2 linked regions of the Amycolatopsis mediterranei genome follow. The protein of the gene in region 1 interacts with the protein of each later gene in a pairwise test. Links are inferred from orthologs where the notes say so. Each region holds a gene or a part of one and is shown in the gene's direction. Other genes may lie near its edges.

Region 1 (3,425 bases):
CGGATTGTCCACTGTGGACAACCTGGAGGGCATGACCTGGGGTCCGAAGCTGCCGAACGGCGAGCGCAGCTTGATCATCGTCAGCGACGACAACTTCTCGGCGACGCAGGTCACCCAGTTCGCCGCACTGGCGGTCCCCTCCGAACGGCTTTGACCAGCAAGTTACGATGTGCACATGAACACGGCTCGGCGGCTCCTTAGCCTGCCGCGCTGACCAGGCCCGGCCTGGCCGGCGCGGCGACCCCTCATGCCCTGGTGGCTGAGGGGTCGAGTTGTTTCTGGAGCGGCTGTATCGATGAGCTCTCGGCGGGGAAAAGTGCCTCGAGCTTGAAACGAAGGAAGACGTCATGACTGAGGCGACAGGGACTGACGTCCCGGCGCACCGCTACACGGCCGCGCTGGCGGGTCAGATCGAGCAGCGCTGGCAGGACCACTGGGCCGACCAGGGCACCTTCCACGCGCCCAACCCCGTCGGGCCGCTCGCCGTCGAGGGGCAGCCGGTACCCAGCGACAAGCTGTTCGTCCAGGACATGTTCCCGTACCCGTCGGGCTCCGGCCTGCACGTCGGGCACCCGCTGGGCTTCATCAGCACCGACGTCTTCGCCCGGTACCACCGGATGATCGGGCGCAACGTGCTGCACACGATGGGCTTCGACGCGTTCGGCCTGCCGGCCGAGCAGTACGCGGTCCAGACCGGGCAGCACCCGCGCAAGACGACCGAGGAGAACATCCGGACCTACCTGCGCCAGATCCGGCGCCTGGGCCTGGGCCACGACGAACGCCGTCGCATCTCCACGATCGACCCAGAGTACTACCGCTGGACGCAGTGGATCTTCCTGCAGATCTTCAACTCCTGGTACGACACGGAGGCGGGCAAGGCGCGGCCGATCGCCGAGCTGGAGGCCGCGTTCGCCGACGGCTCGCGTCCCACGCCGGACGGCCGTGACTGGGCGGCGCTGTCCGCCGTCGAACGGAAGCAGGTGATCGACGACCACCGGCTGGTGTACATCTCCGAAGCGCCGGTCAACTGGTGTCCGGGCCTGGGCACCGTGCTGTCGAACGAAGAGGTCACCGCCGACGGCCGCAGCGAGCGCGGCAACTTCCCCGTCTTCCGCCGCAACCTGCGGCAGTGGATGATGCGGATCACCGCGTACGCCGATCGCCTGGTCGACGACCTGGACCTGCTGGACTGGCCGGAAAAGGTCAAGTCCATGCAGCGGAACTGGATCGGCCGCTCGCACGGCGCCCGCGTCACGTTCAAGACCGGTGACGACGCGATCGAGGTCTTCACGACCCGGCCGGACACGCTGTTCGGCGCCACGTACATGGTGCTGGCGCCGGAGCACCCGCTGGTCGACAAGCTGACGACGGCCGCTTGGCCCGACGGCGTCGACGAGCGCTGGACCGGTGGGGCCGCGACGCCCGCCGAGGCGATCAAGGAGTACCGCGTCGCCGCGTCGCGGAAGTCCGAGCTGGACCGGCAGGAGAACAAGGAGAAGACCGGCGTCTTCACCGGCGCGTACGCGACGAACCCGGTCAACGACAAGCAGATCCCGATCTTCGTCGCCGACTACGTGCTGATGGGCTACGGCACCGGCGCGATCATGGCCGTCCCGGGCCAGGACGTCCGCGACTGGGAGTTCGCCGAGAAGTTCGGGCTGGAGATCATCCGGACCGTGCAGCCGTCCGAAGGGTTCGACGGCAAGGCGTACACGGGTGACGGCCCGGCGATCAACTCGAGCTTCCTGGACGGCATGGACGTCGCCGAAGCCAAGAAGACGATCATCGACTGGCTGGCCGAAAAGGGTGCCGGCACCGGGACCGTCCAGTACAAGCTGCGCGACTGGCTGTTCTCGCGCCAGCGCTACTGGGGCGAGCCGTTCCCGGTGGTCTACGACGAAGACGGCGAAGTCCACGCCGTCCCCGAGTCGATGCTGCCGATCGAGCTGCCCGAGGTCGCCGACTACTCGCCGGTGACGTTCGACCCCGAGGACCGCGACTCGATGCCGTCGTCCCCGCTGGCCCGCGCGACGGACTGGGTCGAGGTCGAGCTGGACCTGGGCGATGGCCCGAAGACCTACCGCCGCGACATCAACACGATGCCGAACTGGGCGGGTTCGTGCTGGTACCAGCTGCGCTACGTGGACCCGACGAACTCGGAAACGTTCTGCGCGCCGGAAAACGAGCAGTACTGGATGGGCCCGCGCCCCGGCGAGTACGGCGCGGACGACACCGGCGGCGTGGACCTGTACGTCGGCGGCGTCGAGCACGCGGTGCTGCACCTGCTGTATTCGCGGTTCTGGCACAAGGTGCTGTTCGACCTGGGCCACGTGACGTCCAAGGAGCCGTACCGGAAGCTGTTCAACCAGGGCTACATCGAGGCGTACGCGTACACCGACGCGCGCGGCGTCTACGTCCCGGCCGAGCAGGTCGAGGAGCGCGACGGGAAGCACTTCTTCAACGGCGAAGAGGTCACCCAGGAGTACGGCAAGATGGGCAAGAGCCTGAAGAACGTCGTCACGCCGGACGAGATGGCCGAGAACTACGGCGCCGACACGTTCCGCTTCTACGAGATGGCGATGGGCCCGCTGGCGATGTCGCGCCCCTGGGCGACCAAGGACGTCGTCGGGGCGCACCGGTTCCTGCAGCGGCTGTGGCGCCTGGTCGTCGACGAGTCGACCGGCGAGCTGCGGGTGTCCACTGAGGACGCTTCCGAGGCGGATCGCAAGGTGCTGCACAAGACCATCGCGGGCGTTCGCGAGGACTACGCGGAGATGCGGTTCAACACGGCCGGCGCGAAGCTGATCGAGTTGAACAACCACGTCACCAAGGTGTACGGCGGGGCCACGTCGACGCCGCGCGAGCTGGCCGAGCCGCTGGTGCTGATGCTGGCGCCGCTGGCCCCGCACCTGGCCGAAGAGCTGTGGCACCGGCTGGGCCACGTGGACTCGCTGGTGCAGGGCCCGTTCCCGGTGGTGGACGAGAAGTACCTGGTCGAGGACTCGGTCGAGTACCCGATCCAGGTCAACGGCAAGGTCCGCTCCCGGGTGACGGTCGCGGCTTCCGCGTCGACGGACGAGGTCCAGGCCGCCGCCCTGGCGGACGAGAAGGTCGCGGCAATGGTCGGCGACGGCTCGCCCCGCAAGGTGATCGTGGTGCCGGGGCGGCTGGTCAACATCGTCCTGTAGCGCTCTGTCGGAAAGCCGCCGGTGCTTCTTCGGTGTTCTCGATTTGATTGAGCCGTCAACGAAAACGGCTCGATCGAAGGAGAACCGGGAATGACCCTCGACGGCAAGGTGGCCCTGGTGACGGGCGGCAGCCGTGGCATCGGCGCGGCCACCGCACTGCGGCTCGCCGAGGACGGCGCCGACGTTGCGCTGACGTATGTGAACAACGCCGCGCGGGCGGCCGAGGTGGTCGAACAG
Region 2 (2,997 bases), 8.7 Mb from region 1 along the record:
CGCGGCCGCGCCGCCGGACGACGCGATCTGGGAGTACCACGATTCGGTGCCGCCGGTGCCCGATCCGACCGAGGTCACGGTGAACCTCGGCGAGCACCGGATCGCACTGGCCGATGTCCGGGTCGCCGCCCAGGTGGACGACGACGAGCGCGTGGTCGACGTCGCGGTCTTCCACCCGCGCTTCGGCGATCTCGACGATGACGCCCGGCGGACCATGACCTTCCTGCCGCTCGACGCGACATTGGGTGAACGGCTCGCCGCCGAACGGTTACGGCGCGTCGAGACCGCGGAGGCCGAGCCGGCCGGTGCCATCACCCTTCTGGAGCTCCGTGAACTGGTCCGCGGACTGGCCGGCGGACCGGACGAAAATGTCGGTCCCCCCGGCTAGGGTTACCACCCGTGAGCAGCACCGAGCTTCCCCAGGACCAGGTTGCGGCGGTCGACGCCGAGGTGGCCGTGGAGGACATCACCGATGTCCCGGCCGACGTTCGAGAGCGGCACAGCGCCCTGGCCGAGGAACTGCGTGACCACCAGTTCCGCTACTACGTCCTGGACTCGCCGATCATCTCCGACGGGCAGTTCGACGAGCTGCTGGGCGAACTGCAGCGGCTCGAGGATGCGCACCCGGCGCTGGTGACACCCGAATCGCCGACTCAGCGGGTCGGCGGCACGTTCTCGACCGAGTTCACCGCGCACGACCACCTCGAGCGCATGCTCAGCCTGGACAACGTGTTCGCCGAGGACGAGTTCCTGGCCTGGGTCGAACGCGTCGAGAAGGAGGTGGGGCGCACAGAATTCCTCGCCGAGCTGAAGATCGACGGCCTGGCGATCAACCTCCTGTACGAAAACGGCCACCTGACCCGGGCCCTCACGCGAGGCGACGGCCGGACCGGTGAGGACGTCACGCTCAACGTCCGCACGCTCGACCAGGTGCCGCAGACGCTGACCGGCACCGATCAGTTCCCGGTGCCCGCCCTGGTCGAGGTGCGCGGCGAGGTCTTCTTCCGCGTCGAGGACTTCCTCGAGCTGAACGCGAAGATGGTCGAAGCCGGCAAACCGCCGTATGCGAACCCGCGCAACACCGCGGCCGGCTCGCTGCGGCAGAAGGATCCCAAGATCACTCGCGAGCGCCGGCTGCGGCTCATCTGCCACGGACTCGGTAAACGCGCCGGCTTCGAGCCTCAGCGCCAATCGGAGGCCTACGACGCGCTGGCCGCGTGGGGGCTGCCGGTGTCGCCACACAGCAAGGTCCTGACTTCGGCTGACGAGCTGACCGCGCACATCGCCTACTGGGGCGAGCACCGGCACGACGCCGAGCACGAGATCGACGGCGTGGTCATCAAGGTCGACCAGGTGGCGTTGCAGCGGCGGCTGGGCACGACGTCGCGCGCCCCGCGGTGGGCGATCGCGTACAAGTACCCGCCGGAAGAGGCGATCACGACGCTGCTGGACATCCAGGTCGGCGTCGGGCGAACCGGGCGCGTGACCCCGTTCGCGGTCACCGAGCCGGTCACGGTCGCGGGGTCGACCGTCTCGCGCGCCACCCTCCACAACCAGGAGGAGGTCAAGCGCAAGGGCGTGCTGATCGGCGACCGGATCGTCATCCGCAAGGCCGGCGACGTCATTCCCGAGGTCCTCGGTCCGGTCGTGGACGCGCGCACGGGCGACGAGCGCGAGTTCGTCATGCCCACCCACTGCCCGGAATGCGGCACGGAGCTCGCCTACCAGAAGGAAGGCGACAAGGACATCCGGTGCCCGAACACCCGGTTCTGCCCCGCGCAGCTGCGGGAGCGCCTGTTCCACCTGGCCGGACGCGGCGCCTTCGACATCGAGGTCCTCGGGTACGAGGCTGCGGTCGCGCTGCTCGACGCGCGGGTGGTCGCCGATGAGGGCGACGTCTTCGACCTGAACGAGGACAGCCTCGCCGAGGTCGAGCTGTTCCGGACCAAGGCAGGGGAGCTGTCGGCGAACGCGCGGAAGCTGCTCTCCAACCTCGACGCGGCCAAGGACCGGCCGTTGTGGAAGGTGCTGGTCGCTTTGTCGATCCGGCACGTCGGGCCGACAGCGGCGCAGGCGCTGGCCCGTGAGTTCGGCTCGATCGAACGAATCGAGCAGGCCACCGAGGAGGAACTTTCGGCAGTCGACGGCGTCGGCCCGACCATCGCCCACGCGACGCAGGAGTGGTTCGACGTCGCCTGGCACCGGGAGATCGTCGAAAAGTGGCGACGCGCCGGCGTGCGGATGGAGGAGGCGCGCGACGAGTCGATCCCTCGCCACCTCGAGGGGCTGTCGATCGTGGTCACGGGTTCGCTCGACGGCTTCTCGCGCGACGAGGCCAAGGAAGTCGTCATGGCCCGCGGTGGCAAGGCTGCCGGGTCGGTCTCGAAGAAGACCGCCTTCGTCGTCGTCGGGGACTCGCCTGGTTCGAAATACGACAAGGCCGTTCAGCTCAAGGTGCCGGTGCTCGACGAAGCCGGCTTCCGCGTCCTGCTGGAGCAGGGCCCCGACGCGGCGCGGGAGGTGGCGCTGCCGGCCGGCGAGGAGACCGCCGAGCAAGAGACCGGGGGAACGGATGGGTGACGTCGAGATCAGGCCGCCGCGGCCCGAGGAGTACGCCGCGGCTGGCGAGGTCACGGTGCGGGCGTACGAGGCCGACGGCCACTTGGCCTACGACGTCGGCTACGACGCGATGCTGCGTGATGTCGCGCGGCGGGTCGAGAAGGCCGAGGTCCTCGTCGCCGTGGACGGGGCGGGGGAGGTGGTCGGCACCGTGACCGTCGTGCGCCCGGGGTCCGAATACGCCGAGATCTCGCGTCCGGGTGAGCTGGAGTTCCGGATGCTGGCGGTGGCGCCATCGGCGCGGGGCCGCGGTGTCGGCGAAGCCTTGATCAAGGCTGTGTTCGACCGCGCACGCGCGCTGGGTCTCCGCAGAGTGGTGCTGAGCAGCCTCGACCGGATGCACAGCGCGCATCGGCTCTACGAACGCCTCGGGTTCAC

What was found. The genes of interacting proteins can lie anywhere in the genome.
Region 2: the proteins of leuS (region 1) and ligA interact in binary tests that used the Escherichia coli proteins (3 or more experiments, as listed by UniProt). The link is inferred for Amycolatopsis mediterranei from one-to-one orthologs.

What each region holds. Positions count from the first base shown.
Region 1 is NZ_CP100416.1:10,533,591-10,537,015, reverse strand. The notes cover bases 34-3,388. They hold leuS (leucine--tRNA ligase), read left to right. Parts: upstream 34-347; coding sequence 348-3,188; downstream 3,189-3,388. Other genes in these bases: ISP_RS47780 (SDR family oxidoreductase), read left to right, coding at 3,279-3,388; ISP_RS47790 (esterase-like activity of phytase family protein), read left to right, coding at 34-154. Also shown: more of ISP_RS47790, read left to right, coding at 1-33; more of ISP_RS47780, read left to right, coding at 3,389-3,425.
Region 2 is NZ_CP100416.1:1,874,958-1,877,954, forward strand. What follows is about bases 63-2,989. They hold ligA (NAD-dependent DNA ligase LigA), read left to right. Parts: upstream 63-399; coding sequence 400-2,580; downstream 2,581-2,989. Other genes in these bases: ISP_RS08970 (hypothetical protein), read left to right, coding at 63-388; ISP_RS08980 (GNAT family N-acetyltransferase), read left to right, coding at 2,573-2,989. Outside these bases: more of ISP_RS08970, read left to right, coding at 1-62; more of ISP_RS08980, read left to right, coding at 2,990-2,997. UniProt on the Escherichia coli protein: DNA ligase that catalyzes the formation of phosphodiester linkages between 5'-phosphoryl and 3'-hydroxyl groups in double-stranded DNA using NAD as a coenzyme and as the energy source for the reaction.